DNA from 3 places in the Sodalis sp. RH20 genome. Region 2 is predicted to be linked to each of the others. Evidence: riboswitches for the same ligand, from Rfam matches in the RefSeq annotation. Region 2 holds a riboswitch; each other region holds the start of a gene.
What was found. Region 2 has a riboswitch for thiamine pyrophosphate ahead of thiB (thiamine ABC transporter substrate binding subunit). Riboswitches for the same ligand answer to the same signal wherever they lie in the genome.
Positions count from the first base shown of each region.

Region 1 (10,354 bases), 800 kb from region 2:
AACCGGCCAGAATGGACTCCACTTCCTGTTCAATACGCGCCGGCGGCGCGTACAACACCGAAGGATCCATATTGCCCTGCAGCGCGACCTTATCGCCCACGCGACGGCGCGCCGCCTGAATATCGGTGCTCCAGTCCAGGCCCAGCGCATCGCAACCGGTTTGCGCCATGGCTTCAAGCCATTGGCCTCCGCCTTTGGTAAACAGCGTTACCGGCACCCGGCGGCCTTCATGCTCCCGCTGCAGGCCGTCGATGATTTTTTGCATGTAATCAAGGGAAAACTCAAGATAGCCGCTGCCGGTCAGCACGCCGCCCCAGGTATCAAAGATCATCACCGACTGCGCCCCGGCGCGAATCTGGGCGTTCAGGTACAGCGTTACGCTCGCCGCCAGCTTATCGAGCAATAAATGCAGCGTCTGCGGCTCGGCGTACATCATTTGTTTGATTTTAGTGAAGACTTTGCTGGTGCCGCCTTCAACCATATAGGTGGCCAGGGTCCAGGGACTGCCGGAGAAGCCAATCAACGGCACTTCTCCGCGCAGGTTGCGCCGGATGGTGCGTACGGCGTCCATCACATACCCCAGCTCCACCTCCGGATCCGGTATCGGCAACTGCTCCACGTCGGCTTTACAGGTAATCGGACGGGCAAAGCACGGCCCCTCCCCCTGTTCAAAATACAATTCCAGTCCCATGGCGTCGGGAACCGTCAGGATATCCGAAAACAGGATCGCGGCATCAAGCGGAAAACGACGCAACGGCTGCAAGGTCACTTCACAGGCCAGTTCGGCATTCCTGCACAGTGACATAAAATCACCGGCCTCGGCGCGGGTGGCTTTATATTCCGGCAGATAACGCCCGGCCTGGCGCATCATCCATACGGGCGTGACATCAACAGGCTGGCGCAGCAGGGCGCGCAGATAGCGGTCGTTCTTCAGTTCATGCATACAGGATTCCCTTGCAGTTATGAATGGAGTGTAGCATGCGGGCCGTCATTTTCCCGATCGGCGCGGCAGAGCGCGACCGTGTCCTCAATTAAGCGCCTGGCCACGGTGCCGGGCGGCGGCAGCAGGGGCAGCGCGTCATAACGGTACCAGCCGGCATCAAGGATTTCATTATGATCGGGGGTGATTTCGCCGCCGGCGTACTCCGCCATAAACGCCATCATCAGCGAATGCGGGAAAGGCCAGGGCTGCGAGGTGACATAACGGACGTTTTTCACCTTAATCCGCGTCTCCTCCATGACCTCGCGGGCCACGGTCTGCTCCAGGGTTTCCCCCACCTCGGCAAAACCGGCCAGCACCGTGTAAATGCCGCCGCGATGGCGGGTATGCTGGGCCAGCAGGATATCGTCGCCGCGGCGGATCGCCACGATAATACAGGGCGCGATTTGCGGATAATACCGTTCATGGCAATGATCGCACAGGCAGGCCCATTCCCGGTTACTGACGCGCATCTCATGGCCGCAGTAGCCGCAATAGCGATGGGAACGATAAAACTCCGCCAGTTGCACGCCCCGGCCCGCCAGTTGGAACAAGCCTGGGTCGCTATCGATGATCTGGCGCACCGAGCCCATATCCCGGGGCATGGCGTGGCGTACCAGCCAGGCGGGCGACCCCTCCCATTCGCCGATAAGCGTCGCTGTCAATCCTTGAAGTGACCAGGCCGATGCCGTTCCAAATGGCAGTTCCCCCTTGGGTAACCACAATTTGCTGTCCTGGCTGACGATCCACCAGCCATTTTCGCTACCGTTGAGTTCTTGTTCCATTTTAGTTGCACTACCTCTTATTCACTGGCAAGCTAGAAATTAGCTTTAATTGATGAGTAACGCAGCGTTACTTTATTACATCGGAGTCAATCATGCTAAACCAGCTGGACATTCTGGCTCAACGCGTTGGCGGCAGTAACGAACTGATCGATCAGTGGATACTGGCCCGCAGGAAGTTGCTCATTGCGTATTACCATCTCATCGGTCTTAAGCCCAATAAAGAAAAGCATACTCCCCTGGACGAAAACGCGCTGGACGACTTTTGCCATAAACTGGTGGACTACCTTTCCGCCGGCCATTTCCATATCTACGATCGTATCGTTCAGGACGCGGACGATACCAGCAGCAGCAAAAGAATCATCAGTACCCAGTTGTATCCGGCGTTGCAGGAAAATACCAAACAAATCATGGCATTTTATGATAGCCAATTGGAAACGGCCATCGATCATGATAACTGTATGGAGTTCCAACAGGCGCTTTCCGGCGTGGGCGAGGCCCTGGCCACGCGTTTTGCCCTGGAGGACAAACTGATCCAGCAGGCGCTGGAATATAAAGCGGACTACCTGGCCTCGGTGCCGGCCGCCAATAATCCGGACGTATCGCGTCTGGCGTAATTTTGCGGTAAGCAGTAAGTCGTAACCGGTCCTTCACGGGCCGCTATATCTTGTCGGAGTGCCTAGCGCGTACATTACGCCAGGCTGAGACCGTTAATTCGGGATCCGCGGAACCTGATCGGGTTAATACCTGCGAAGGGAACAAGAGTAAAGCAACGCTTTGATTTATAGTCTATTTTGCTAAATTCAAAGCCCGGCCTCATTACTCCCGTAGCGCTCCTGACAAGCAATTTTCCCGTTTATTGTGAGGAATTGCTATGTCGTTATCCAAAACCACCCCTTCCCGCCGTGAGCAGCGCGCCCAGGCGCAGGAATTCATCCATCGTCTGAAAGGCGAAGCCTTCCCCAACTCCCGGCGTATTTATCTCCAGGGCAACAGCGCCGACATCCGGGTGCCGATGCGGGAGATCGCGCTTAGCCCCACGCTTATCGGCGGCAACGGCAAAACGCCGCGCTACGAAGAAAACGAGCCGGTGCCGGTATACGACACCGCCGGACCCTATGGCGATCCGGCGACAGAGATAGACGTGCGCGCCGGCCTTCACCGCCTGCGTTCTGGCTGGATTGAGCAGCGCGGGGACAGCGAGGCGTTGAACAGCCTAAGCTCGCGTTATACCGGCGAACGCCGGGCCGACGAGGGCCTGGATGAGGTTCGTTTCGCCCCCAGCCATACGCCGCGGCGCGCCAAATCCGGCCGGCGCGTCACGCAATTGCATTATGCCCGCGCTGGCGTCATTACGCCGGAAATGGAGTTTATCGCCCTGCGGGAAAATATGGGCCGTGAACGCATCCGCGGCGACGTATTGCTGCAACAGCATCCCGGCCAGAGCTTCGGCGCGCATTTGCCGCCGGATATTACCCCGGAGTTCGTGCGCCGGGAAGTGGCCGACGGTCGTGCCATTATCCCCGCCAATATCAACCATCCGGAGTCGGAGCCGATGATTATCGGCCGCAATTTCCTGGTCAAGGTCAACGCCAATATCGGCAACTCGGCCGTCAGTTCATCCATTGAGGAAGAGGTCGAGAAGCTGGTCTGGGCGACCCGTTGGGGAGCGGATACGGTGATGGACCTGTCCACCGGCCGCTATATCCATGAAACCCGCGAGTGGATCCTGCGCAACAGTCCGGTGCCCATCGGCACGGTGCCCATCTACCAGGCGCTGGAAAAAGTCAACGGCGTGGCGGAAAACCTGACCTGGGAATGCTTTCGCGACACCTTGCTCGAGCAGGCGGAACAGGGCGTGGACTATTTTACCATCCATGCCGGCGTGCTGTTGCGTTACGTGCCGATGACCGCCAAACGGTTGACCGGCATCGTGTCGCGCGGCGGATCCATTATGGCCAAATGGTGCCTGTCGCATCACCAGGAAAGCTTCCTGTACGAGCATTTTCGCGATATTTGCCAGATTTGCGCCGACTACGACGTCTCATTATCCCTCGGGGACGGCCTGCGTCCCGGCTCCATCCAGGATGCCAACGACGAAGCGCAGTTTGCCGAACTCTATACCCTGGGCGAATTGACCAAAGTTGCCTGGGAGTACGACGTGCAGGTGATGATCGAAGGCCCTGGCCATGTTCCCATGCAGATGATCCGGCGCAACATGACCGAACAGCTGGAGCATTGCCACGAAGCGCCGTTTTATACCCTGGGGCCGCTGACCACCGATATCGCGCCGGGTTACGACCATTTTACCTCCGGCATCGGCGCCGCGCTTATCGGCTGGTTCGGCTGTGCGATGCTGTGCTACGTCACGCCGAAAGAGCATCTGGGCCTGCCGAACAAAGAAGATGTTAAGCAGGGGCTTATTACCTATAAAATCGCCGCTCACGCCGCCGATCTGGCCAAAGGCCATCCCGGGGCGCAAATACGCGATAACGCCATGTCCAAGGCACGCTTTGAATTCCGTTGGGAGGACCAGTTTAATCTGGCCCTGGATCCGGCCACCGCCCGCGCCTATCACGATGAAACGCTGCCGCAGGAATCCGGCAAAGTAGCCCATTTTTGCTCCATGTGCGGTCCGAAATTCTGCTCGATGAAAATCTCCCAGGAGGTCAGGGATTATGCCGCCGCCCAGGCGATTGAGGTACGGGAAAGCGGCATGGCGGAGATGTCGTCGGCGTTTCGCGCCAGCGGCGGGGAAATCTATCTTGCGCCTGAGGATACGGGGGTGGCGAAATGATTGCGCCCGACGCGCCCTTTGCGGCGACCGAGCCCAGGCTCGGGCTCTATCCGGTAGTGGATTCGCTGGCATGGCTGGTCCGGCTGCTGGACGCCGGCGTCGCCACGCTGCAGTTGCGCATCAAGGACCAGCCGGAAGACCGGGTCGAACCGGATATCGAGGCCGCGATTTTGCTGGGACGGAAATACCGCGCCCGGATTTTCATCAACGATTATTGGCGGCTGGCGGTTAAACACGGCGCCTATGGCGTGCACCTGGGACAAGAGGATTTGGCTACGGCGGATTTGGCCGTCATCCAGCGCGCCGGATTGCGACTCGGTCTTTCCACCCACGACGATAGCGAACTGGCCCGCGCTTTGGCGCTACAGCCATCCTATATCGCGCTCGGCCATATCTTCCCTACCCAGACCAAAGCCATGCCGTCACAGCCGCAGGGCCTGGCGGAGCTGAAACGCCTGGTGGCCGGCATGCCCGGCATCTCCACCGTGGCCATCGGCGGTATTGGTATCGATCGGGTGGACGACGTGCTGCGCTGCGGCGTCGGCAGCATCGCGGTGGTCAGCGCCATCACCAAGGCCGCCGACTGGCGGCAGGCGACCGCCACGTTATTGCGGAAAATCGAAGGCCGGGAGGTGCGCAATGCTTAGCGACCAGGCTTTTTTGCGCTACAGCCGCCAATTGCTGCTGGAGGAGATAGGCCCCGGAGGCCAGGAGCATCTGAGCGCAGCAACCGTGCTGATCGCCGGACTGGGCGGCCTGGGCTCGCCGGCGGCGCTCTATCTTGCCGCCGCCGGGGTCGGCACGCTGCTGCTGGCCGACGACGATAACCTGGACGTGAGCAATCTCCAGCGCCAAATCCTTTATCGCACCGGGGATATCGCCCGGCCCAAGGCGGCGGCGGCGCTACGGCAGCTGCAGGCGCTTAATCCCCTGGGCCATTATGTCGCGCTGAGCCGGCGCCTGGCCGGGGATGACCTCGATCAGGCGGTGGCGCTGGCCGATATGGTACTGGACTGCAGTGATAATATGCAGACCCGTCACGACATCAATGCCGCCTGTATCCGCCGGGGGAAAACCCTGGTCAGCGCCAGCGCGGTGGGGTTCAGCGGTCAATTGCTGGTGCTGCGGCCGCCCTACCGGCACGGCTGTTATGCCTGCCTGTTTCCCGACGCCGTCGAGCCGCGGCGTAATTGCCGCACCGCGGGCGTGCTCGGGCCGTTGGTCGGCATCATGGGCGCCATGCAGGCCCTGGAGACGATCAAAATCCTGTGCGGCATGCCGTCTACGCTGGACGGCCAGCTGCGGCTGTTCGACGGCAAGTCGATGAACTGGCGCACCCTGCGCCTGTCCCGCGCGGCCGGCTGTCCGGTGTGCGCCGCGGCGGTTCAGCGGGAAGAGGCGCTATGAACATTACCCTTAACGATACCCCCGTCGCGCTTTCAGGCACGCCCTCGCTGCTGGACATGCTGGAGCTGCTCGGCCACCCGCCCGAGGGCAGCGCGCTGGCGGTCAATCAAACCATTATTCCCCGTAGCCGGTGGGCCCAACAGCCGGTAAACGAGGGCGACGATATCTTACTTTTCCAGGCCATTGCCGGAGGCTGACCATGTTAACCATTGCCGATACCACTTTTACGTCCCGGCTGTTTACCGGCACCGGTAAATTCGCCACCGCGGAATTAATGCGGCAAGCCATCGCCGCGTCCGGCAGCCAATTGGTCACCCTGGCGATGCGCCGGGTGGACCTGCGCGGCGGTAATGACGCCATCCTGCCCGCCCTGCGCCAGGCAGGGGTAAAGTTACTGCCCAATACCTCAGGCGCAAAAACCGCCGAGGAGGCGGTGTTCGCCGCCCGCCTGGCGCGCGAGGCGCTGGGCACCCGTTGGATAAAACTGGAAATCCATCCGGATATGAAATACCTGCTGCCCGATGCGGTCGAAACGTTGAAAGCGGCCGAACAGCTGGTGCGCGAAGGTTTTGTGGTCTTGCCCTACTGCGGCGCGGATCCGGTATTATGCCGCCGTCTGGAGGAGGCCGGCTGTGCGGCGGTGATGCCGCTAGGTTCGCCGATCGGCTCCAATCAGGGTTTGATCACCCGCGATTTCCTGCGCATTATCATTGAACAGTCGGGCGTGCCGGTGGTGGTGGACGCCGGTATCGGCGCCCCCAGCCAGGCCCTGGAAGCGCTGGAAATGGGCGCCGACGCGGTACTGGTCAATACCGCCATCGCCGTGGCCCGCAACCCGGTGGCCATGGCCGGCGCGTTCAGGCTGGCGCTGGAAGCCGGCGCCCTGGCGCGCGAGGCCGGGCTTGCCGCCACGCTAACCCAGGCCAGCGCCACCAGCCCGCTAACCGGATTTTTGCGCCATCCCCAGGAAGAGGGGGCCGCCTGATGACTTCTTTTCTTGACCACTGGCGCCGGCTCGGCTGGGACGACGCCGGACTGCAAATCCACGCCAAGACCGCGCGCGACGTGGAGCGGGCGCTGAATGCCCCGCGCCTGGACCGGCAGGATTTCATGGCGCTGCTGTCACCGGCGGCGCTGCCTTATCTTGAACCCATGGCGCAGCGTGCCCAGCAACTGACCCGCCAGCGTTTCGGCAATGTGGTGGGGTTTTATCTGCCGCTCTATCTTTCCAACCTGTGCGCCAATGATTGTACCTATTGCGGTTTTTCCATGAGCAATCACCTGAAACGCAAGACGCTGGATGAGCAGGAAATCATCCAGGAATGCGAGGCCATCCGGGCGATGGGTTTTGATAATCTGCTGCTGGTCACCGGCGAGCATAAGACCAAGGTGGGCATGGACTATTTCCGCCGTTACGTGCCGTTGATCCGCCGGTATTTCAGCGCGCTGATGATGGAAGTACAGCCATTATCCCAGGAAGATTACGCCGAGTTGAAAACCCTCGGCCTGGACGGGGTGATGGTTTATCAGGAAACCTACCATGAGCCAACCTATCAAAAACATCATCTGCGCGGGCAAAAAATGGATTTTGCCTGGCGGCTGGAAACGCCGGATCGGCTGGCGCGGGCCGGAATCGACAAGATTGGCCTGGGGGCGCTGATAGGATTGTCGGATAACTGGCGCACAGACTGCTATATGGTGGCCGAGCATTTGCTGTATCTGCAAAAGACCTACTGGCAAAGCCGCTATTCGCTTTCGTTCCCGCGCCTGCGCCCCTGCGCCGGAGGCATTACGCCTGCGTCCCTGATGAATGAATCACAGCTGTTGCAAGTGATGTGCGCCTTCCGGTTATTGGCCCCTGACGTAGAGCTGTCGTTGTCCACCCGGGAATCGCCCTGGTTTCGCGATCACGCGGTGCCCATCATGGTGAACAGCCTCAGCGCCGGGTCCAAGACCCAACCGGGCGGTTATGCCGGCGGCCGGCCGGAGCTGGAGCAGTTCGAGCCGCATGATAACCGCTCGCCGCAGGCCGTGGCGCGGATGGTAACAAAGGCCGGGTTGCAACCGGTATGGAAGGATTGGGACAATTATCTGGGCAGGTCGCCGACGCTGGTTAAATAAACGATGATGAGCACTTCGAGGATTTTAATCTGATTTATCGGCGGGACAATCATCAGTCCCGCCGATAAGTATGCCTTAATCAGCGCCAGCCTAGATTACTCCGGGCAGCGGAACATTTTTAATCGGCGCACACCACAAATCCCGCGTTCTCGCCTGATATCCCCATGAGCAATTTCAGTCCGTTCTGTTTGTTGAGAGCTTCGACGGCCGGGCCGGCTAAAACAATTGGGGATGCCGTACCAGACCAAATAAAGCCGCCGGGGGATAAGGGCCATCCACTCGTGCGCATTGTGCTATAGGCTGCCTGCAGAGAAGTAAAGGACGGCAATCTACAGTGTGAGCTTGCCAGTGAATAACTCGCCACTGCCCAATTTTCATGATTAAAACTCTCGCTGTAGCCGCCGGTGAGTTCTGAGGTAAGCCTGGGGCGCTGGATACCGCCGATGGACTCTACCATATGACCATAATAATTGGCGGCCGGAACGTTCGGGCTGGTGGCTACGGTAAAGATAACGTCTTGCGTCACACTTTTCCCCCCGGGTGCGACAACCTCAATAGTGGTTTTAACCCCCTTCCCCACGGGGTCGGTTAACGGAATGCTGATTTTACCCGTCGCCATCGCCACTCTGCCTTCATATTTTGGCGCATCGTTAATCAACAGCGTGGCACTTTCCGACCTGTTTTGCCGATTGACGGCGCCAAGGGAATGGATATTGATGAGCACATCGCCTGCCGGCGAACCGTCTCCCAAGGTCGCGTCCACCGTCAACATAATCTGCTCGCCGGCTTGCGCCTGCGCCTTGTCCACTGTGACTTTTAACTCAATGCTATCAGGAGTGAAATTCAGCTCTTTTACCATTTCGCTGATTTCGACGCCGTCCACTTTGGGCGCGACCCTGACTATGCCGGGTTTAGTACCCCGCACGGTGGCGGTATACGTGCCATCACTCTCGCTAAGAGGCGAGAGGGTCACGTTATCTCCCGGCGAAGCGCTGAAAGCAAGCCGGGCGCCCAATCCGGCTACTGCCCGGCCGCTCGTATCCCTGGCGCTAAAGGTCAGCGTAGCGGTCTCGGTGTTATCCGCCGTCAGCGTATCCTTATCGATTGCAAAGGCGGATTCGGCTGCATCCACCGCCACGGCGATCAGGGTGATGGGCTTACTCAGGCTCGCCATGCGATCGCCTCCAACCGACGGCGTTATCGTATAGTGTCCCGGTACGGAGCCGAACAATCGGGCGACATAGGCCCCCTCACCATCAAACCGCGCATTTTCTTGTCTGAAACCCGTTAACGATGAAGGATGAAAATCAATATTGCCTACTGTTTTGGTCAGGTTGCCATATTCATCCCGCGGTATCAGCTTAAGCTCTACGCTATCTTCATCATTGGCTTTAAGCGGGTCCCCGCTGATGCTGAATACGGAATGAAGCTCGCTGAACGGGCCTGGCGTCAAGGTTATCACTTTCACCAAGTTGCTTAATTGCTGGCCGTCGATTGACGGCGCGATATCGATACTGCCCGCCACGATACCGCTCAGCCGGGCGGTATAATGCCCGTCGGTTTCCACCATGTCTGAAATCGAGATCCCCGCTGACGGCAAAGCGATAAATTTCAAACGCTCGCCCAGCGCCGTGACAAGCTTGCCGTCCTTGTCCCTGGCGATAAAACGCAAGACAGTAAAGACATCGCCCACCGTAAGCGCCTCTTCATCCACGCTGAAATCAGAGTGGCCTTCGTATGCCTGGGCCGCGCGCAGGCTGACGGTTTTCGCCAAGGCGTCCCTATTCACGCCGTCCACAACCGGCGTAATGGTCACCGTCCCCGGTTGAGTGCCCTTTAAAGCGCTGCTATAGCTACCGTTATCTTCCTCTATCTCGGTCAAAACGGCGCCCTCTAACGCCGTCATAGCAAACACTAAGCGCGGACCGAGGCCGGTGAGGGCATTGCCGGCGCCATCCCTGGCGCTGAAGACGACCGTAGCCTGTTCGGCGCCGTCGGCAAGAATATTGTCGCGACTGATATCAAGCCCCGATCGGCTATGATCCAGATCCAACGACAGCAAGACAACGCTGATTGGCTGCAACGCTTGTCCGTGAATCATCGGCGTAATGACTGTCCGTCCGGTATCGCTGCCGGCGGCCAGGGTGGCCGAATAGACGCCGGCGGCGGTTTCACTGATATCACCCACCACCGGCGCGGCGCCGGTTACGCCGGCGCTTGCCGCGGCGAAAGCCTGGCCGTCCCCGCGTTCAAATGTGATATCCAACG
Region 1 covers NZ_CP178733.1:4,497,414-4,507,767, forward strand. Annotated here, with positions in the region: gene hemE (uroporphyrinogen decarboxylase) at 1-943, opposite strand, end outside; gene nudC (NAD(+) diphosphatase) at 961-1,764, opposite strand; gene rsd (sigma D regulator) at 1,857-2,378, shown strand; TPP riboswitch at 2,423-2,536, shown strand; gene thiC (phosphomethylpyrimidine synthase ThiC) at 2,636-4,558, shown strand; gene thiE (thiamine phosphate synthase) at 4,555-5,205, shown strand; gene ACL2XM_RS20540 (HesA/MoeB/ThiF family protein) at 5,198-5,965, shown strand; gene thiS (sulfur carrier protein ThiS) at 5,962-6,162, shown strand; gene ACL2XM_RS20550 (thiazole synthase) at 6,165-6,950, shown strand; gene thiH (2-iminoacetate synthase ThiH) at 6,950-8,086, shown strand; gene ACL2XM_RS20560 (inverse autotransporter beta domain-containing protein) at 8,205-10,354, opposite strand, start outside.
Region 1: linked by a shared signal. The riboswitch ahead of thiC (phosphomethylpyrimidine synthase ThiC) and the one ahead of thiB (thiamine ABC transporter substrate binding subunit) in region 2 are both predicted to bind thiamine pyrophosphate.

Region 2 (10,354 bases):
GCAGCATATCGACACGCAAGGCGGGGTCGAGCGCGGAAAACGGCTCATCAAGCAGCAGGATGGGGCGGTCGCGCACCAGACAACGCGCCAGGGCCGCCCGCTGCCGTTGCCCGCCGGACAGTTGCCCCGGCAGGCGGTCCAGCAGTTTCTCCAGCCCTACCTGTGCCGCCACCGCATTTAACGCTTCCCGTTGCGCCGGAGTCAACGCCAACCCCGGATGCAGCCCAAGGCCGATGTTTTCCGCCACCGTCAGGTGAGCGAACAGGTTATGCTCCTGGAACAGCATGGAGACGGGGCGCCGGGCGGGCGGGGTGGCACTGTGATCCTGGCCGTTTAACCACAGGCTGCCGCTGTGCAGGGGCAGAAAACCGGCTATCAGGTTGAGCAGGGTGCTTTTGCCGGCGCCGCTGGGGCCCAGGACGGCGACCTTTTCTCCCGCCGCCAGCCGCAGGTCAAAACGCATCGGCAAATGTTGGTAAAGATAGGTCGCTTTATCCAGTCTTATCATGCAGCCCCGTGAGTTTCTCGATTAGCGTAAATAGTAAAAAGCACAGCGCCAATAGGAACAGCGCGGTAACGGCCCCGTCCTCGCTGCGATAAGCGCCGATTTGCTGGTAAAGATAGAGCGGCAGGGTCCGGAAATGTTCATTGCCGAACAACGCTACCACGCCAAAATCACCCAGCGACAGGATAGAGGCGAATGCCATGGCGCGGCCAATCGGCTGGCGCAGCGCGCGCCATTCCACCCAATGTAGCCGCGTCAGGCCGCGCATATCCAGGGACAGGCATAAACGATTATACCTTTCCGCCAGGTCCAGCATCGGCGTTTCCAGAATTTTCAGGGCGTAGGGAATGGCCATCAGCGCATTGGTCAGTATGACCAATGCATAGGGGGAACGGGGCAATCCCAGGGTATGGGTGGCGATCAGGAAGAAACCGGTGGCCAGCACAATGCCCGGCATCGCCAGGATCAGCATGCCGCTAAGATCGAGCAGTTGCGCGGACCAGGGACGTTGACGCAGCCTCAGCTCGCGGCTGCTCCATAGCAGCATCAGCGTTAGCGCCACGCACAGCAGGCCTGCGCCCAGGGCAATGCGCAGCGACGTCAGCAATGCCGACCACAGCGCCGGCTGCGACAGGACCCGCGCCATGCCCGTATTGACACCGCCGGCCACCACGGCCAGCAGGGGCGGCGCCAGCAGCACCAGCGCCAGGACAATAACCAGCGCGTCGGTAAAACGGCGCGCCAGATTATCGCCGGGATTGCGCCACTGGGAAAAATGCGTCGCGCCGACGGGAAACGCGCGGGTCAGCCGTTGGCTGGACAAGACCAGCCCCAGGCAACAGATCATTTGCACCAGGGCCAGCAGCGCCGCGCGGCCGGGATCGTAGTCATAGCTTAAGGCCTGGTAAATCGCCAGCTCAATGGTGGTCGCCCGCGGTCCGCCGCCCAGCGACAGCACCGTGGCAAAACTGGCGAAACACAGCATAAATATCAGCGCCGCCGCAGGCAGCAGTTGACGGCGCAGATAAGGCCACTCAAGAATGCGGAAGAAATGCCAGCCCGCCATGTCCAGCTGCGCGGCCAGCTGGCGCTGCTCCACCGGAATGCCTTCCAGCGCCTGCAACAACAGGCGGGTGGCCAACGGCAGGTTAAAAAATACATGGGCCAGCAGGATCCCCCGCAGGCCGTAGGGTGAAAAACCGTAGGGAATATGCAGCCAGAGGCATAGCTGCGCCAGCCAGCCGTGGCGACCATACACGCTCAGGATGCCGAACACGGCCACCAGCACCGGCAGCACCAGCGTCATGGCGCAAAAGCGCAGCAACAGCAGGCGTCCCGGAAACCGCCGGCGGTAAAGCGCCCGCGCCAAAAAAACGGCGGGCAGCACCGATAGCAGCGCCGACAGCAGCGCCTGCCAAAAGGTAAAACGCAGGACATGCCACAGATAGCTGTCCGACAGCACGTCGCGCCATTGGAGCGTCGGCGCGTTCAGCCACAAGGCGCCGACCGCCGTCAGGGCCACGGCCGTCAGCATCAGCGCGGCCAGCAGTCCCGGCCATAACCAGCGCGGTATCATCGGCCAGGCATCATTGGCTGACGGAACGCAACCAATCCTGGGTCCACGCGCCGCGTTTGGCCGCCACGTCATCCGCGCTGAAATTCAACGTCTTGGCCGGCAATACGTCAAAGCCGGCCGGCAGCGCGGTTTTGATCACCGGATACATCCAGTTGCCGGTGGGAATGGTCTGCTGGAAAGCCGGGGAAACGACAAAACGCATAAACTGCTGCGCCAGCTGCGGATTTTTACTGGCGGCTAATTGTCCGGCCACCTCGACCTGGAGATAGTGGCCTTCGCTGAAGGTCGCCGCCGCATAGTTATCCTTCTTTTCCTCGTTGATATGATAGGCCGGCGACGTGGTATAGCTGAGCACCATGTCCGCTTCTCCTTTCAGGAATAAGCCATAGGCTTCGCTCCAGCCCTTGGGCACGGTAACGGTTTTTTTCGCCAGCCGTTGCCAGGCCTGGGGCGCTTTATCGCCATATACCTGCTGCACCCAGAGCAATAAGCCCAGTCCCGGGGTACTGGTGCGCGGATCTTCGTAAATGATTTTCAGCGCCTGCGGCCCGTCTATCAGCTCATGCAGGCTTTTGGGCGGATTTTTCAGCTTGTTCTTGTCATAGACAAACGCAAAATACCCGTAATCAAAAGGCAGGAAGGTGGGATCATGCCACGCCTGCGGCAAGGTCAGATGAGCGGTATCGACGTTATGCGCCGTAAAGAGATGCGTATCCTGCGCGGGCTTAAGCAGGTTGTTATCCAGGCCCAGCACCACATCCGCGTCGCTGTTCTTGCCTTCGATGCGCAGACGGTTGAGCAGGGCGACGCCATCTTCCTGCACGACATATTTCAGCTCGCAGCCACAGTCTTTTTCAAAGGCGGTTTTTATCGCCGGCCCCGGGCCCCATTCGGAGGCAAAGGAATCATAGGTATAAACCGTCAGGACGGGTTTTGCCAACGCCGGGGCGGCGGCGAGCAATAGCAGGCAGGGTAACCATTTTTTCAACACTTTGCGCTCCTGGAAAAAAAAAGGCGGCAAAGGCGTTTGAGGCGGCAGCGGGACGCACTCTCAAATCCCTTCGCCGGTATTAGCCGGATCAGGTTCGACGGGTATACTCTCAGCTTGCGCGCCGGCTAACGCTATGCCGGACGCTTCGCACCCCGTTGAGAACAAATGCAAGTGTAATGGTTTTATCCCTGGCTTAACAGCCTGTCTTACGTGTCTTACGTGTCTTATGTGTCTTGCGGGTCCGGCGGGGCGAACCAGGCGGATTTGAAATCAAACCATCCCAGCGTATTCATCCTGACCCCGCGCATGCTGCGCTGGCCCTGTAGAATCAGCCAATGATGGAACAGCGGGTGCAGGCGATGGCCGGTGATAAGCGATTGGCACCATTGCGCCATGGACAGGCCCTTGCCGCGCCATTTCTCCAGCGCGTCTCTAAGGTCGGCCGGCAGGCAATGATGCATCAGCGGCATCTCGTAAAAGCTGGCGAACAGGGAATAATCCAGCGGCAGGTAAAAATTAGCGCTGCCGAGCCATAAATCGCTCTCGGCCTCACCGTTATGCCAGGCGGCATAATCCACGGTATTGATCACCAGCGCGATGTCCTGCCGGGCCAGCACCGCACCGAGCGCGCGGCAAAGATCATCGAATTCCGAATGGGCGCGATAAACCGTCAGGGTGATGCTGCGCAGCTCCGCGGGCCTTGGCCGCGGTTGCGCGACCCGGCTATGGCGCCAGCGCGGCAGGATACCGTAGGCCGGCGACCAGTAATGCTGGTAGGCCGATCCCGCCTCGGTCAGCATGGCGATGGGATCGATATTTTCACTCAGCCAGCGGCGGGTATCATCGTTTTGCATCAGCGGCGAACGGGCATCAAACAGCAGGAAATAGCAGCCTTCCTCCAGCCGGGTTTCCAATTGACCCGGGGTGCTGTTATCCGCCTGGAGCTGGACGCCGGAATAGCTCAGCTCGGCGGTGAGTTCCGGCAAGATCCAGATATTCACTTCATCAATCAGTGCGCGATAGCCGAAATAATCATCAAAGGCGCGAATCTTCAATAAGCTTTCCCGGTTGTCGATCACCGCATAGGGTCCGGTGCCGACGGGACGGCGGACGAAGTCCGGCATCGTCTCCCATTCCTGCGGCAAAATCATGGCCGGCACGCTGCCCAATAGCCAGGGCAGCCAGTCGTCCGCGGCGGTCAGGGCGACATCAACGGTATTGGGGATGGCGGACGAGACAGCTTTTATATGGCAAAACAGCGGATTTCCCCGCAGGCGCAGCAGCGAGCTGCACACATCCTGCGGCGTCAGTTCCCGCCCATGATGAAAATGGATCGCCGGACGCAGGTAAAAGCGCCATAACAACGGCGAAATTTGCTGCCAATGATGGGCGAGGTCCGCTTCCAGTTCCCCATTTTCCTCATTTATTTTGGTCAGGCCGCTGAAAATCTGCCGCACGATGTGGTTCTCAGAACGCCGCAAAGGACTGCCGGGCAGCAGGTTCAGCAGCGGGCGATAATACAGTACCCGCAATATGTGCTTGCCCTGGCGGAAGCTGCGGCCCAGATGGGAAAGCAGCATCTGGCGTACCCTGTCCTTATCGCCCACCAGTTGGACCAACTGCTCGATGCGATCCTGCTCCAGCAGATCCTCCGCCCGCTGCTGTTGCAACGCCAGGCCGGTATAGTGAAAGGTCAGCTGCGAGCGCTTGCCGCGCCCGGCTGTCGCCTGCCACTGCAGCCAGCCCATTTCCTGCATGGTTTTCAGCAGCGTACGCACATGCCGGCGCGTACAGCTCAGCGCCTGCGCCAGTTCGTTCAGGGTGGTTTCCTGTGTCTTGCCCTGGCAGCTTTGCCACAGGCGGATAAATTGTTGCTGCAGGCGTGGCGAGGACATAAAAGAGGAACACTCCTTAAAAAGTCATCTGTTTTTCTTCCGGTATCTTAAGCCGATACTGGTCGTGTCGAAAGGGCAGAATAGGGATTGTAACGATGAAAATAGCCAATTTGCGCCGGTTTTATCAGCATTATTTTATCGCCATCTGCGGGCGCGGCGTGATCCGTCCCGACAGGGGCCGCAGCGGACAGCGCATGGCGCTGTTGTTACAGGTAACCCAATGGCATACGGATTCACTGTCCGAGCAGGAATACCGGGAGTGGATGTGATGTCTCGTGGCGGGGGGTGATATAAAAGTCCTGCGGTATTTTCGCTTGCCGTAAGTTTGGTTTTATATGTTGAGCCGGGCACTGGCAAGCGACAAGGGGATGGCAGTCGCGCCATCCCCTTGACCCCGCGCTCCCGGCAGATCGCGCGCCGCAAGCGGTACCTTCCTGCGCCGGATCCACCTTTTCGCACCGGCCCGTACGCGCTCCCGGCGCGAACGGGCCTCTCGCCGCGTCCAGCGGCTCGTGCCGGTGGAACCGGCTCCGTCAGCGCGCTCAATGCCGGCCAAAGGGCCGCTCCCCTTATCACCGGCGTTCACATTCCAGGCATTTAAGTTACCGGCGTATAAATTCCCGGCATTTAAGTTACCGGCATACAAATTCCCGGCGTTCAAATAAAGACTTTTTAATTACAGACGTTGGTTTTGACGTTGTACCGGCATAAAGTGCGCTGGCGGCACAATGCCCGGCTGGATGAGCCGCCGGGAGCGGCGAAAGCTAAGGGTCGCGCCGGGAGCGCGTCCCGTGCGGTCCATAAGAAGGGATATTGTGACGCCAGGGACCGCGCAGCGGCGCACGATCTGCCGGAAGCCCGGGAGACAAGAGGGATGGGCTAGCATCCCTCTTGTCGCTTGCCTGCACCAGGCAACAGGGAACGCCGCTGCTAGCGGCAAGAGAAACCTGCTCCCAGCGTACCCACGCCGTCGCCAGCAATCGACACTTAGTGCAAAAACGCCGGCTGGCTCGCCTCATAATCCGCAATCGCGCCTTCATGCTGCAACGTCAGTCCGATACTGTCCAGCCCGTTGATCATGCAATGCTTGCGAAACGCATCGATCTCGAACGGATAGCTCTTCTCGCCGGCAATGACCCGCTGGTGTTCCAAATCCACCGTGAAGGTGATGCCTTCATTGGCCGCGACCAGGAGGAACAGTTCATCCACCTGCTGCGGCGACAACGTAATGGGCAGCAGTTGGCTGTTAAAGCTGTTGCCGTAAAAAATATCGGCAAAGCTTGGCGCGATGATCGCCTGAAAGCCGTAATCGGCCAACGCCCAAGGCGCATGTTCACGCGACGAGCCGCAGCCGAAGTTTTCCCGCGCCAGTAAAATGCTGGCGCCGCGATAGCGCGGTTTATTCAGTACAAAGTCGGGATTGGGCACCTTGCCGGCGTCGTCGAGAAAACGCCAGTCGTTAAACAGATGTTGGCCGAAACCGGTGCGGGTGACCTTTTGTAAAAACTGTTTCGGAATAATGGCGTCGGTATCCACGTTAGCGGCATCCAACGGCGCCACCAGCCCGGTATGTTGGGTAAATTTTGCCATAAAACTGTCTCCTTAATTCAATTCGCGAATGTCGGCAAAATGACCGGTAACCGCCGCCGCCGCCGCCATGGCCGGACTGACCAGATGAGTTCTGCCGCCGCGACCCTGGCGCCCTTCGAAATTACGATTGCTGGTGGATGCGCAACGCTCGCCTGGGTTAAGACGATCGTTATTCATGGCCAGGCACATGGAGCAGCCGGGTAAACGCCATTCAAAGCCGGCGTCCAAAAAGATTTTGTCCAGGCCTTCGGCTTCCGCCTGGGCCTTGACCGGTCCGGAACCCGGCACCACGATGGCCTGTACGCCGGTGGCGACGCGGCGCCCCTTGGCTACGGCGGCGGCCGCGCGTAAATCCTCGATGCGCGAGTTGGTGCAGGAACCGATAAACACTTTATCGATAGCCACGTCGGTCAGGCGGATGCCGGGCTGCAAATCCATATAAGCCAGCGCTTTGGCGGCGGAGTTGCGTTCCGCCGGATCGCTGAACGAGTCGGGCGACGGGATTATCTGGTTAATGGCAATCACCTGACCCGGATTGGTACCCCAGGTGACCTGCGGAGCGATATCGTCGGCGCGCAGGGTGACCACGCTATCGAAGACCGCGTCGTCGTCGGACTTCAGGGTATTCCAGTAGGCGACCGCCTGCAGCCAGTTATCGCTTTTCGGCGCGAACTGGCGGCCCTGCAGATAGGCGTAAGTCGTGTCGTCCGGCGCCACCAGACCGGCCTTGGCGCCCATTTCTATCGCCATATTGCACAGCGTCATGCGGCCTTCCATGCTCAGGGAGGTGATCGCCTCGCCGCAGAATTCCACCACATGGCCGGTACCGCCGGCGGAGCCGGTTTTACCGATGACCGCCAGCACGATATCCTTGGCAGTAATGCCGGGGGCGGCGCGGCCGGTAACTTCAATCTTCATGGTCTTGGCCCGGCCCTGTTTCAGGGTCTGGGTGGCCAGCACGTGCTCCACTTCCGAGGTGCCGATGCCGAAGGCCAGCGCGCCGAAGGCGCCGTGGGTGGCGGTATGGGAATCGCCGCAGACGATGGTCATGCCCGGCAGCGTCATGCCCTGCTCGGGACCGATCACATGTACGATGCCCTGGTAGGGATGGTTCAGGTCATACAGCTGGACGCCGAATTCCGCGCAGTTTTTTATCAGTTCCTGCATCTGGATACGGGCCATCTCGCCGCTGGCGTTAATGTCCCTGGTTTGGGTGGAGACATTATGGTCCATGGTGGCAAAGGTTTTTGACGGCTGGCGCACGGGACGGCCCATGGCGCGCAGGCCGTCGAACGCCTGCGGCGACGTCACCTCATGCACCAGGTGACGATCGATATACAATAAAGGCGTTTCTTCCGGCGCTTCGTAGACGACGTGCGCATCATATAATTTTTGATATAACGACTTGCCCATACTCTTCATGCCCCCTGGGTAATATAACCGGCGATAATACTGCCCATCTCATCGGTGCCGACCGCGGCGCCGCTGCCTGCCAGATCGGCGGTACGGTGTCCGGCTTCCAGCGCCTGGTTGACCGCCCGCTCAACGGCGGCGGCGGCTTCATCCAGGCCCAGGCTGTAGCGCAGCAACAGCGCGGTGGACAGGATTTGCGCCACCGGGTTGGCCAGGTTCTTGCCGGCGATATCCGGCGCCGAACCGCCCGCGGGCTCGTAGAGACCGAAGCCTTGTTCATTGAGGCTGGCGGAGGGCAGCATGCCCATCGAGCCGGTGATCATGGCGCATTCATCGGACAGGATATCGCCAAACAGATTGGAGCACAGCAGCACGTCAAACTGGGACGGGTCCTTGATTAACTGCATGGTGGCGTTATCGATATATAAATGCGCCAACGCCACGTCCGGATAATCCTGGGCGATTTCAGTGACGATTTCACGCCACATAATCGAGCTTTGCAGCACGTTGGCTTTATCGATCGAGGTCACTTTGCCGCGGCGCTTGCGGGCGGATTCAAAGGCGATGCGGGCGATGCGCTCGATTTCAAAGCGGTGATAGACCTCGGTATCGAACGCGCGTTCATGCATGCCGCTGCCTTCCCTGCCTTTCGGCTGGCCGAAATAGATGCCGCCGGTCAGCTCGCGTACGCACAGGATATCAAACCCGCGGGCGGCGATATCGGCGCGCAGCGGACAGAAATCCTCCAGACCCGGATACAGCCGCGCCGGACGCAGGTTGCTGAACAGTTTGAAGTGTTTACGCAGCGGCAACAGCGCGCCGCGCTCGGGCTGCTGGGCCGGCGGCAAGTGTTCCCATTTCGGGCCGCCCACCGAGCCGAACAAAATGGCGTCGGCCTGCTCGCAGCCGTTGACCGTGGCGGCGGGCAGCGGACTGCCGTGGCGATCGATGGCGGCGCCGCCGACGTCGTATTCGCTGGTAGTGATGCGTACGTCAAAATGCTGGCGCACGGCGGTTAAAATTTTGTAGGCCTGCGCCATGACTTCAGGGCCAATGCCGTCGCCCGGCAAAACCGCTATATGATATGTCTTGCTCATGTTCACACCGTTTCCTGGTAATCCCGTTTATTGTTTTGCCCTTGCAGACGCTGCAGTTCGATTTCGACCTGCCGCGCGCGCCAGATATTGTTCATCACGTGTATCATTGCCTTGGCCGAGGATTCGATGATATCGGTGGTCAGGCCGACCCCGTGGAAGCGGCGGCCGTGATAATCCACCACGATATCCACCTGGCCCAGCGCGTCGCGGCCGTGGCCTTTTGCGGTCAGCTGATATTTCTGCAGCGTGATGGGATAGTCGGTGATCCGGTTCAGCGCCTGGTAGACCGCGTCCACCGGACCATTGCCGGTTGCCGCTTCGGATTTGGTTTCCTCGCCGCACACCAGCTTAACCGACGCCGTGGCCATATCGTTGGAGCCGGACTGGACGCTGAAATAGTCCAGGCGGAAATGTTCGGGTTCTTCCTGCTGCTTGCTGATAAACGCCAGCGCCTCCAGGTCGTAATCGAATACCTGGCCTTTTTTGTCCGCCAGCTTGACGAAGGCGGCATACAGTTCGTCCAGATTATAATCCTGTTCCTGGTAGCCCATTTCCTGCATGCGATGCTTCACCGCCGCCCGGCCGGAACGCGAGGTCAGGTTTAACTGCACTTCCTTCAGACCGATGGTTTCCGGCGTCATGATTTCGTAGTTCTGGCGGTTCTTCAGCACGCCGTCCTGATGGATGCCGGAGGAGTGGGCAAAGGCGTTGGACCCCACCACCGCCTTGTTGGCCGGGATGGGCATATTGCACAGCTGGCTGACAATCTGGCTGGTACGGTAGATTTCCTGATGATTGATATTGGTGTGCACGCCCAGGATATCGGCGCGCACTTTAATCGCCATGATCACTTCTTCCAGCGCGGTGTTGCCGGCGCGCTCGCCGATGCCGTTCAGGGTGCCTTCGACCTGCCGGGCGCCGGCCTGCACCGCGGCGATGGAATTGCCGGTCGCCATGCCCAGATCGTCGTGGCAATGCACCGAGATAATGGCTTTATCAATATTGGGCACGCGTTCATACAGGGAGGTGATGATGCCGCCGAACTGCACCGGGGTGGTGTAGCCGACGGTATCGGGAATATTGATGGTGCGGGCGCCGGCGTTAATCGCCGCTTCGACGATACGGCACAGGTTATCGATCGGGGTCCTGCCGGCGTCTTCGCAAGAGAATTCCACATCGTCGGTGTAGTTGCGCGCGCGTTTGACCGACTGCACCGCCATCTCCATCACCTGTTCGAAGCTGCGCTTGAGCTTGGATTCAATATGCAGCGTGGAGGTCGCCAGGAAC
Region 2 covers NZ_CP178733.1:3,694,304-3,704,657, reverse strand. Annotated here, with positions in the region: gene thiQ (thiamine ABC transporter ATP-binding protein ThiQ) at 1-508, opposite strand, end outside; gene thiP (thiamine/thiamine pyrophosphate ABC transporter permease ThiP) at 492-2,081, opposite strand; gene thiB (thiamine ABC transporter substrate binding subunit) at 2,092-3,072, opposite strand; TPP riboswitch at 3,120-3,237, opposite strand; gene sgrR (HTH-type transcriptional regulator SgrR) at 3,297-4,967, opposite strand; gene sgrT (glucose uptake inhibitor SgrT) at 5,063-5,236, shown strand; gene leuD (3-isopropylmalate dehydratase small subunit) at 5,955-6,557, opposite strand; gene leuC (3-isopropylmalate dehydratase large subunit) at 6,570-7,970, opposite strand; gene leuB (3-isopropylmalate dehydrogenase) at 7,976-9,067, opposite strand; gene leuA (2-isopropylmalate synthase) at 9,070-10,354, opposite strand, start outside.

Region 3 (10,354 bases), 2.6 Mb from region 2:
GTCCGGGCCGTCGACCGGACGGGCCTGAAACCGGTGATCGATACCCGCTATCCGCTGGCTGATCTTGCCGCGGCGCTCGATCATCTCGACCGCGGCGCTTTCGGCAAGATCGTTATGGAAATGTAGCGCCCGGCCAACGGCGCCAGCTTGCGGAAAGCCTTCGCCGCAATATCCCCAGGCGTTCTGGCGCGTCTTTGCGCGGGCGCTGCGCAATAGCGTTGACAAATTGTCTGCCGCCTAGCGTTGGCCTGGCTCCCAATCCGGGCTGTAGCCGCCCAGCTGCGGGTGATACATCTCGTCGCCGTCATGCTGGGTAAACTCGACGTTGAGCCGATCCGCGCGCAGTCCCAGTATTTCGACACAGTGCGCGCAAAGCGCCTTGGCCACCGCCATGCGCTGGTCGGCCGACCGGCCTTTGCGGATGTCCAGCATCAGCACCGAAACCGGCTCCGGCGCGCTATCGGCCGCCGTAATACGCCAGACGCCGCCTGCGCCCAATTCCCGGATGGCGATGCTGATACGCCGGATATCGACGGACATCATATCGGCATAGGTGGCGCAGAGTTTGGCGGCCAGGCGCTGCTTATCCGGCGTGGCATAATGGCCGTTTACATCAAGTTGCAGATAAGGCATGGGCTCTCTCCTTCACAGTGAAACACGCGGGCAGGGGCAAACAGTGTAGCGCCGGATAGCTGCCAGGGCTATAATAGATGATGCTGATAATGTATATGCCATAGTGGGAGTTGCCATGCCGCGGGTATCAAGAGCCGAAACCGAACGCAACCGCGTCGCCATTGTAGACGCCTCGTCACGTTTGTTCCGTGAACAGGGCCTGCGCGTCAGCGTCGCCGATCTGATGGGCGCGGTGGGCTTGACGCATGGCGGGTTCTACGGGCATTTTGCGTCGAAGGATGAACTGGCCGCCATTGCCTGCGCCAAGGCCTTCGGGGATTCGGTTGAGCGCTGGCATGCGCGCATGGACGGGACCGGGGACCCCGCCGCGGCGCACGCCGCGCTGATTGAGGCATATCTCGCGCCGCAGAATCTGACGGCGGTGGCAACGGGGTGTCCGCTGGCCGCCTTGGCCACCGATGTCGCCCGTGAGCCGCAAGACAAGCCCGTGCGCCTGGCGTTTCTCCAGGGGCTGGAAAAACTGATTGCCCTGCTTGCCGATGGGCGGGAAGAGGGCGATGCCGGCGCTGCGCGGGAAGCCGCACTGGCTGAGATGGCCACCCTGGTCGGGGCGCTGGTGCTGGCCCGGGCCACAAAAGGGCAGGCGCTCTCGGATGAGATTATGGCGAGCGCCAGGCGCCATCTGCTCGCCGGCGAAGCCCAAAACATACCGGCTTCTTCCTGATCACCGGCCGAAAACCGCCGTGCCGGTCAGGAAAAATAGCGTGGGTGGTCGAGATCGGCAATCAGTCCAGGCTGCTCCGGCCGCCAGCCCAGCTGTTCGCGGGTCTGCCGGCTCAGGGCCGGGCTGTTAAGCGCGGCGAAGTGCGCGAACCAACCGAAGTGTGCGGCGGCTTCACCGGCGGTCTTGGCGACGACCGGCAGGCCCAGGCGGCGGCCGATAACCTCGGCGATCGCGCGAAACGGCACCCCTTCTTCTGCGACGGCATGATAGCGGGCGCCCGCAGCGCCTTGTTCAAGCACCAGCCGGAACAAACGCGCCGCGTCGAGCCGGTGCACGGCGGGCCAAAGATTAAGGCCCTCGTCCACATACGCTGAAACGCCCCGTTCGCGCGCGATGCCGATCAGCAGCGGCACAAAGCCATGATCGCCCTCACCATGGACCGAAGGCGGCAGGCGTATCAGCGAGACGCGCACGCCCTGCGCCGCCAGCGCGGCCACCGCGTTATCCGAGGCGACCCGGGGTATCGCGTCGGGGCCGGCCGCCGGGACATCGTCCTCGGTGGCGCTACGGCCGAGCGACATCAACCCGGTGGCGGAGGTGACCACCAGGGGGCGGCCACTGCCGGAGACCGCGGCGCCGAGCGCCTCGATGGCGCGCCGGTCTATCGCGCAATTTTCCTTCATTTTGGTGAAGTCGTGGATAAAGGCGGTATGAATGACGCCGTCGGACAGGGACGCCCCGGCGCGCAGGCTGTCCAGATCTTCCAGGCTGCCGCGATGCGCCTGGGCGCCGGCGGCGATAAGCGACCCGGCGGAGGCCTCCGAGCGGGCGAGACCGAGCACCTGATGGCCGGCGGCGATCAGTTCCCTGACAATGGCGGAGCCGATAAACCCCGTAGCGCCGGTAACAAAGACACGCATGATAGCTTCTCCAGAGAGGTATGGGCGAAGAGCTACTATCGGCTATCCGGCCGTAGGGGTAAAGTAGTGACGTTATACGGGTATATCGACTAACAGGTTCGGCAATGACCCTGAACGGGCTTTCAGGGCCGCAATACGATGCGCGCGCCGTCGTTATCAGCGGCCCAGGCCCGCGCGACCTCCGCCAGCGGCATGGATTGCGCCGCGATGGCAAAACCGGCCTCCGGGGCCGCCGCCAGCACGCCCTGGATGGCCGCCAGCATGCGCGGAAACGGCACGCTGCCGATGCCGCTGCCCATCAGCTGCAATGCGGACGACCGCAACGCCGCCCCCGGCAGGATGATATCGGCCCCGCTTAACGAGCCGATTTGCACAAAACGAATCGGCACGCCCTCAGGACCGGCCTTGGCGGCGGCTATAGCCAGCGTTTGCGCGCTAACCCCCCATAAATAATCCAGCACGATATCGACGCCCTGGCGAAATTCGTGCGTAAAGGCCTGCTCCTGGGCGTTCAAATCCTGGACCAGCGGAATCGTCACGTCGGCGCCAAGACGGCGAAGATCGCCGAACGATGCGGTCCGGCGTCCCGTCGCAATGATTTTCCCGGCGCCGAGATGCCGGGCAATCTGGATTGCCAGGCGGCCGGACGTGCCCGCGGCGCCGTTAATCAGCACCGTTTCACCCCCGCGCAGCCGGGCGCGTTCCACCAGGGCCGCCCATGACGACATGCCCGGTATGGCCATGGCGGCGGCGGAAACCTCGTCCAGGTCGTCCGGCAGGGCGATGCAATGGCCCGCGTCCACCAGGCATTGCTCGGCCATGGCGCCGTAAGGCTGCTCCGGCAACAGAAAATAGACGCGCCGGCCGTCTTGCGTGATGCCGGTGCCATCGATGCCGGGAATAAACGGCAGCGCGCTGTCGGCGCTGTAATGCGCGCCCGACGCGCGATTCCTGGTGATGTGGCTCAGCGACGACGCGCTGACGCGGATCAGGCTTTTGCCCGGCGCGGGCGCTGGTTCACTGAAGTCTCCGTAGACGGGGGGCTGGCCCGCCGTTGTTACGATCGCTGCTTTCATTCCGTTTCACCCCTGGGCGCGAATCCGGCCATCCCCGATGGCAACCGGGTTCAAATGGATAATATGTGTATTATGCACATACATGGTCGCCAGGAAAAGCCGCACAGAAGAATAAATCGTCACGGCAACAGACGCCCGCGCATCGTCCTGTAACCCCAAGACGGGGGCAGCGGCCACGAAAACGCGGCGCGGGCGCGCCTGGCTACTGCTGCCGTATCCTGCGGTGCATCAGATAATATTTGCCGTGCTCGGAAACGCCGGATGAGATAATCGTCCAGCCGTGACGCAGATAGAATTGCTGCGCGCCCACATTCTCCTGCAGGCATTTAAGCGCCATGGTGCCGCGGCAGAGCGGATAGCACGCCGTCAGCAGCGCGGTGGCTACCCCGCGGCGCTGCCAGGCAGGATCGACAAACAAATTATGCAAAAAGCTGTCCGGCAGCCAAAGCGAGGCAAAACCGGCAATATGGCCCTGTATTTCGGCGACGATGATCTTTTCATCGAACGTGGCGCCGTCAAAATCCTCCAGCCGCCACTGCCGGTTATCAAGCCAGGTCCAGCCGGCCTTGCGTGCCGACAGATAGAGAGTACGCAGAAAAGGACGATCCGCTTCCCGGTAATCCCTGACAACCACATCCTCTTTTTTCATCTGAAACCTTAGTTAACTTATTGATTTGTTACCTTCTCAGTATCAAGTTTAACTTATAGATGGAATAAATAATATTGTGCTTATTATTTCCAGGCGGTATAGGATGCGGTGCCGGCGCGGTGCGGTCCGTCGGCAGGCGATCGCGATTATTATCCGGTCGCATCTAGCTGAAGCTTAAACTAGATTAATATAAACGCGGGATGCCGCTGAGGATAAACCGTCTTAAACACCGGTATGAGGGTAGCGCAAGCCCTGGGCGGCAGTCATTAGCGCCGCAATGATTGATAAAACTGTTAGAGGTTGCATCCATAGCCTGCCTCTTATATTATCCAAAATCCCACCGGTATTACATGTTGAAACTGCTCTTTATTACCCCTTATGGATAATAAATGATGAGTGTTAGTTAATATGGCAGGCATATTTTATGGAAAAACCCTTAGAGAATAATCAAGATTTCTTTATCCAAACGATGAAAATAGAAATCAAACTTTATCTTCAGCAGATATTCAAGAACGCCAACGCGTTCTGTTTTGCCTACTTTATGATGAATAAAAGCGATAACTTCCCAGCCTATATAATATCCGACTACCCCAGCGGCTGGCTGAATCAATACCGCAGTTACGGTTATCAAAAAATCGACCCGGTGATGCTCATCGCCTGCCGGAAATTCACCCCTTTTTTTTGGCCTGATAATCCGTCGATAATACAAGAGCATAGCTTTTTCAGGCTGTCAAAATATTACCGGCTTGACAGCGGCTACACTTTTACGTTGCATGATTGCGATAACAACCTGGCTACATTAAGCATCAGCAACCGCCAGGGAAAGGAGGACTTTTATCATTTCATTGAGCAAAACAAAGAAAGACTGCAGATGCTGCTGATTAGCACTCATGATAAGGTATTGAACTTTATGCAAAATACGTTGCCCGACGCCACGTCCCATGGCGAGAGATCACACGTCCAGGCGCTGTCTCCCCGGGAAAAAGAAGTATTATTCTGGGCCAGTGTCGGAAAAACCTATGGCGAGGTCGCGACCATCCTGGCAATACGCGAGGGAACGGTAAAATTTCATATCAGAAATATTATTGATAAGCTAGGCGTTACGAATGCAAAACATGCCATCAGCCGGGCCACGGAACTTAAATTATTTGGTTAACTATCCATTTATCATTTCGCGCAACGCGATCACAACCCTGTCCATCTGTGGGAGTTTTATTATGCTGTCGGCTTAAAATGGACAGCGTTGCCAATATATTTGCAATCATTTATATAGTGTTTAAGATGCAGGCGTTGCCGCGAGAAATTTGATGCTATCATTGCCCGGTGATTCTTCTGGCTGTTGAAGGTAGGCATGATTAGATTCTGTCTTTTTAATTTATTAGCTTTGTTTTCATTAACGGCATATTCCTCTGAGCATCTCCATAAAATAATTTTAATCGATCTCATGAATAATAAGCCAATGTTTTGTCATGCTGAGCCCCGTTGGCGCTTTTCCCCGCCGATAAAAGACGATCCCTGGCTGGCCGGGCGGTTAAGCGCGCTGGCCGAGGCGGGATTTGCCCGCCTGGAGGGGGCCGGGGACAGTGCGCAGTGGTGGTTGACGCCCACCGGCGCCACGGGTGCGCAATTCTGCGGGGACGTTTGTTACGGCCGGATGTTGGTCAGTCCCCAGCGGCCCTGCTCATAGCCTTATTATTAAGTCTGCTGATAATTGTGTTTATGAGATCGACGCCGGCGGAGGGACCAGGCTCCGCCGGCAAACTCACCATTGATCTTTTCTCCCGCCCGCCGGATAATCATGCCACTTGACTCGGGGTGTCCGCCGCTGTGCGCCGGACTGAGATTTTACCCGTATGACCTGATCTGGATAATGCCAGCGTAGGGAAGTCACGGCCTGTTGTCCCGCCGGGTCCGTCTTCCTCAGCGCCGGCTGGGAGCGCTATGATTACCGAACCTGCCGAACTGCCCGGCTTAGCCGCCGCGTCTTCCCTTACCCTGCTGCGCCAGCGCAAGCCATTAGTCCATTGTATGACCAATGACGTGGTACAGGCGTTTACCGCCAATGCGCTCCTGGCCGTCGGCGCCGCCCCGGCCATGGTGATCGAACCCTGTGAGGCGGTTCAGTTCGCCGCCATGGCCGATGCGCTGCTGGTGAATATCGGCACGCTGACCGCGCCGCGGGCCGAGGCGATGATGGCCGCCATTACGTCGGCCAATCAGGCCGGCACGCCATGGGTGCTGGATCCGGTGGCCGTGGGCGCATTAACCTTCCGTACTGAATTCGCCCGGGGCGTATTGCCGTTAAAACCCGCCGCCATTCGCGCCAATGCCTCGGAAATCCTGGCGCTGGCCGGGCAGCCGGCCCTGGGCCGCGGCGTGGACAGCGCCGACGACTCCCGCCTCGCCCTGCCTTTTGCCCGCCGGCTGGCCGCGGACTATGGCACCCTGGTCGCGGTTACCGGCCGGGTGGACTTTATCACCGACGGCGATCGGGTCTGGTCCGTGACCGACGGCGACGCCATGATGACGCGCGTCACCGGTACTGGCTGCGCCTTATCGGCCGTGGCGGCGGCGTTTTGCGCCCTGCCGGGCGATCGGTTGCAGCATCTGGCCGCCGCCTGCAGGATCATGGCGCTGGCCGGGCGGTTAACCGCCCGGGACGCGGCGGGTCCGGGCAGCTTTGCCGTCGGCTTCCTCGACCGGCTGTACGGCCTGCAGGAGGAGGATATACCATGAAGCGCTGCCATAACCTGCTCAGTATCGCCGGCACCGATCCCAGCGGCGGCGCCGGTATCCAGGCTGATTTAAAAACCTTCTCGGCGCTTGGCGCCTATGGCGCCACGGTCATCACCGCGCTGGTGGCGCAAAATACCCGCGGCGTGCAGTCCATCTATCCTATCAGCGCTGAATTCGTCGCCGCCCAGCTGGATTCCGTGCTCGGGGACCTGCGTATCGACAGCGCCAAAATCGGCATGCTCGGGCAGGCGGACATCGTGCGGACGGTGGCGGCAAAACTGCGGCAATATCCCATACCCTATGTGGTGCTCGATACCGTGATGGTGGCGAAAAGCGGCGATTTCCTGCTGTCGCCGGATGCCGTGAGCGCCGTGCGGGATGTCTTATTGCCGCTGGCGTCCATCATCACCCCTAATTTGCCGGAAGCGGCGGCGCTGCTGGGCTGCCGCGCCGCCGCCAGCGAGGAGGAAATGCGCCGGCAGGGCCGGGAACTCCTGGCCTACGGCTGCCAGGCGGTGGTGATGAAGGGCGGCCACCTGCATGGCGACTCCAGTCCCGACTGGCTTATCACCGCCACGGACGAACGGCGTTTCGACGCCGTCAGGGTGAACACCCGGCATACCCATGGCACCGGTTGCACGCTCTCCGCCGCGCTGGCGGCCCTGCGTCCGCTGCATGACGACTGGGCGCAAACGCTCGCGGCGGCCAAAGCCTGGCTGCAGCAGGCGCTGCTACATGCGGATGATCTACAGGTCGGGCAGGGGATCGGGCCGGTCCATCATTTCCACCAGTGGTGGTGACATTCCGGTGAGAATGCCCTGGGCAAAGTTAAGCAGCGAGCGGGCGTCGTGCAGATGCCGGGCGTCGAAGGCGTTGAGCAAATAACTGTTCTCGCCGCGGTGCGGGCGGATGCGCAATGACGGCAGGGGCGTGCCGCCCCGGTATTCCGGTACCGCCGTATAGATATACCCCGGCTGCATCTGGTTGTCTTCATCGCGCCATAATAATTGCAGCGCCGGATAAGGGCCGAGACAGCGGCCGATAAAGACATTCCCGGCCCAGAAACCTTCGTACTCGCCGTCTTTTTGCAGTCGTTTTTCGCTGAACACCGGCGCGTTGATCAAGCCTGATAGCTGGTCGGGCGTTAACGTCTGCAGCAGCTGATGCCACAGCGGATTGCCGTTTTCCAACTGCCAGCAGGCCATGCCGATATAGTCGTTAAGCGCCTGCCAGTCCTGCTCCAGCATGCGCTTGACCGGCTTATCGGTCATATTGCGAAACTGCATCAGCGGGCTGACCATATCGCCCAGCGTATTGTAGGTAATCAGCGTCATGGTGCGCGGATTGCGGCGCAGCGACAGCCAAAGGATTAATTTTGGGATGCGGAACTCAATGGATTGCACGCTGAGCCGGTACTGGTTCTCTTTGGTCAACACAAAACCGTTGGAGGTGCCGCGCTTTTCGCGGTAGTTATGGATAACCACCACGCTGTGGGGCCCCATCCAGCCGGTAATATAATGTTCTTTGTCACTCTGGGTGACTTTCATATCCTCGACCATGTCGCACAGGCTTTTTTCCGTCAGCGTCTCCAGGGGATGGGCTTCCCCGGCGCTGTAGTAAAGCGTTTGCGGCGCGGGCAGGGCGGGTGAAAATGCTTGCATGATAACTTCCTGAAACAGCTACATAGCCTATAGATTACCCTAAGTTGTTATACAAATTCTTGCGCGTGTCGTCCCGGACTGTCGAAAATGTGCGTAAGATCAAATCACTGGCGGCGACATGGCCGGTTCCCCTAGGCCAGCAGCGGACAAAGGGGCGGCAGACGGCATGCCAGCGCCGCCGGCAAGATGGTAATCAGGAATTTTTTTCCCTTCAGCGGCTCACCGTCGAGGTTGAAGGTGACCTCATGCGGCGCCTCGATTTCAAGCCAGGGCAGAGAAGCGGCGATGACATGGGGGTTTTGCTCATCGCTGGTCAGGCTGTTGAGGAGGATCGGCAGCAGCGCCTCCGAGGCGAAAACGCGCAGCTGCAGCAGGCCGTCGTTGATCAGCGCGTCCGGGCAAAGCGCCTGCCCGCCGCCGGCCTGGCGGCCGTTGCCGATACCGATAACCAGCGCCTCGCCCGCCCAGTTAAAGCCCGGGCCGCGGATTGCGCAGCTGTCGGCTTTCAGGGTATCCATGCGCAGCAGACCATGGATAAAATAGGATGCGCCGCCCAGGGCGGATTTCAGCTTGGCCGGCGTCTCGGCGGTGATGCGGGTGCCGAAGCCGCCGGTGGCCATATTGATGAAATAACGATCGTGATTAACCTGGGCGATGTCGATATCCACCGCCTTGCCGTTAATGGCCAGCATCAGCGCTTTATCCAGCTCCTGGGGAATGGCGCAGCTGAGGGCAAAATCGTTGGCGGTGCCCAGCGGCAGGATACCCAGGCAAGGGCGGCGCGCCGCCGGCAGCAGCGCCAGGGCGCTGGCGATTTCGTTAATGGTGCCGTCGCCGCCGCCGGCGATGACCGTGTCCACCCGCAGGCGAACGGCTTCCTCGACGTAGCGCTGCGCGTCTCCATGCTCCCAGGTAACGCGCACGTGCAGCGGAAAACCGGCTTCGCGTTGCTGCTCCACCGCCAGTCTGAGCTCTTCGTTACCCGCGCTTTTGCCGTTCACGATAAGCAGTGAGGCGGGAGTGGTTGCCATGGCTGATTGCATCAATGCCTTTCCTTGAAGTAGGGGTTTTCATACAGAAATGATAATGCGTCATGAAGGGGCTTTTCGCCAAATAAAAAGCCAGCTCAAGGGAGGATGAGCTGGCGAAAGAGGTGGTTCCTGGTGAGGCTGGGTCATTGTTTTGCATTTTGATTCAGCAAGCGCATTATACGCTTTGCCCCCGGTACGTATTGTGACCCAATTCTAATTTCCGGATGACCAATGCTGAATTTCGTTGAACGATCAGCCCGCGGTGCTGTCCGCCGCCGCGACGCTGCCGTGCGGATTACGCGTGGTGGTGCCCGGCAGGTTTCGCAACAATATGGCGAAGCGCACGTCGATAGCCTCCGGGATCGGCAGGTAGACCCTATGGCCGTTGCCCGGCGCCACGTCGGCGTCGGCGCCTTTGCCGGTGACGATGCGTTCCAGGGTAAAGCTGATATTGCCTTGTGGGGTCATCAGTTCCACGCTGTCGCCGCGGGAGAATTTGTTTTTCACGTCCACTTCGGCCAGCCCGTCGCGCCGGGCGCCGGTAAATTCGCCGACGAACTGCTGGCGGTCTGAAACAGAATAACCGTAATCGTAATTCTGCTGATCCTCATGGACATGGCGGCGCAGGAAGCCTTCGGTATAACCCCGGTGCGCCAGGCCCTCAAGCGTTTTGAGCAGGGAGGCGTCAAACGGCTTGCCGGCCACGGCGTCGTCAATCGCCCGGCGATAGACCTGGGCGGTGCGCGCGCAATAATAAAAAGATTTGGTGCGGCCTTCTATTTTCAGGGAATGCACGCCCATCGCCGTCAGGCGTTCCACGTGCGCGACGGCGCGCAGATCCTTTGAATTCATGATATAGGTGCCGTGTTCATCCTCGAACGCGCTCATATATTCGCCGGGGCGCTGGGCCTCTTCCAGCATGAA
Region 3 covers NZ_CP178733.1:338,558-348,911, forward strand. Annotated here, with positions in the region: gene ACL2XM_RS01615 (zinc-dependent alcohol dehydrogenase family protein) at 1-126, shown strand, start outside; gene ACL2XM_RS01620 (hypothetical protein) at 238-633, opposite strand; gene ACL2XM_RS01625 (TetR/AcrR family transcriptional regulator) at 749-1,357, shown strand; gene ACL2XM_RS01630 (SDR family oxidoreductase) at 1,384-2,277, opposite strand; gene ACL2XM_RS01635 (quinone oxidoreductase family protein) at 2,400-3,353, opposite strand; gene ACL2XM_RS01640 (N-acetyltransferase family protein) at 3,556-4,002, opposite strand; gene ACL2XM_RS01645 (helix-turn-helix transcriptional regulator) at 4,427-5,158, shown strand; gene ACL2XM_RS01650 (hypothetical protein) at 5,462-5,689, shown strand; TPP riboswitch at 5,804-5,904, shown strand; gene thiM (hydroxyethylthiazole kinase) at 5,944-6,738, shown strand; gene thiD (bifunctional hydroxymethylpyrimidine kinase/phosphomethylpyrimidine kinase) at 6,735-7,538, shown strand; gene ACL2XM_RS01665 (hypothetical protein) at 7,485-8,399, opposite strand; gene yegS (lipid kinase YegS) at 8,531-9,430, opposite strand; gene yegQ (tRNA 5-hydroxyuridine modification protein YegQ) at 9,683-10,354, opposite strand, start outside.
Region 3: linked by a shared signal. The riboswitch ahead of thiM (hydroxyethylthiazole kinase) and the one ahead of thiB (thiamine ABC transporter substrate binding subunit) in region 2 are both predicted to bind thiamine pyrophosphate.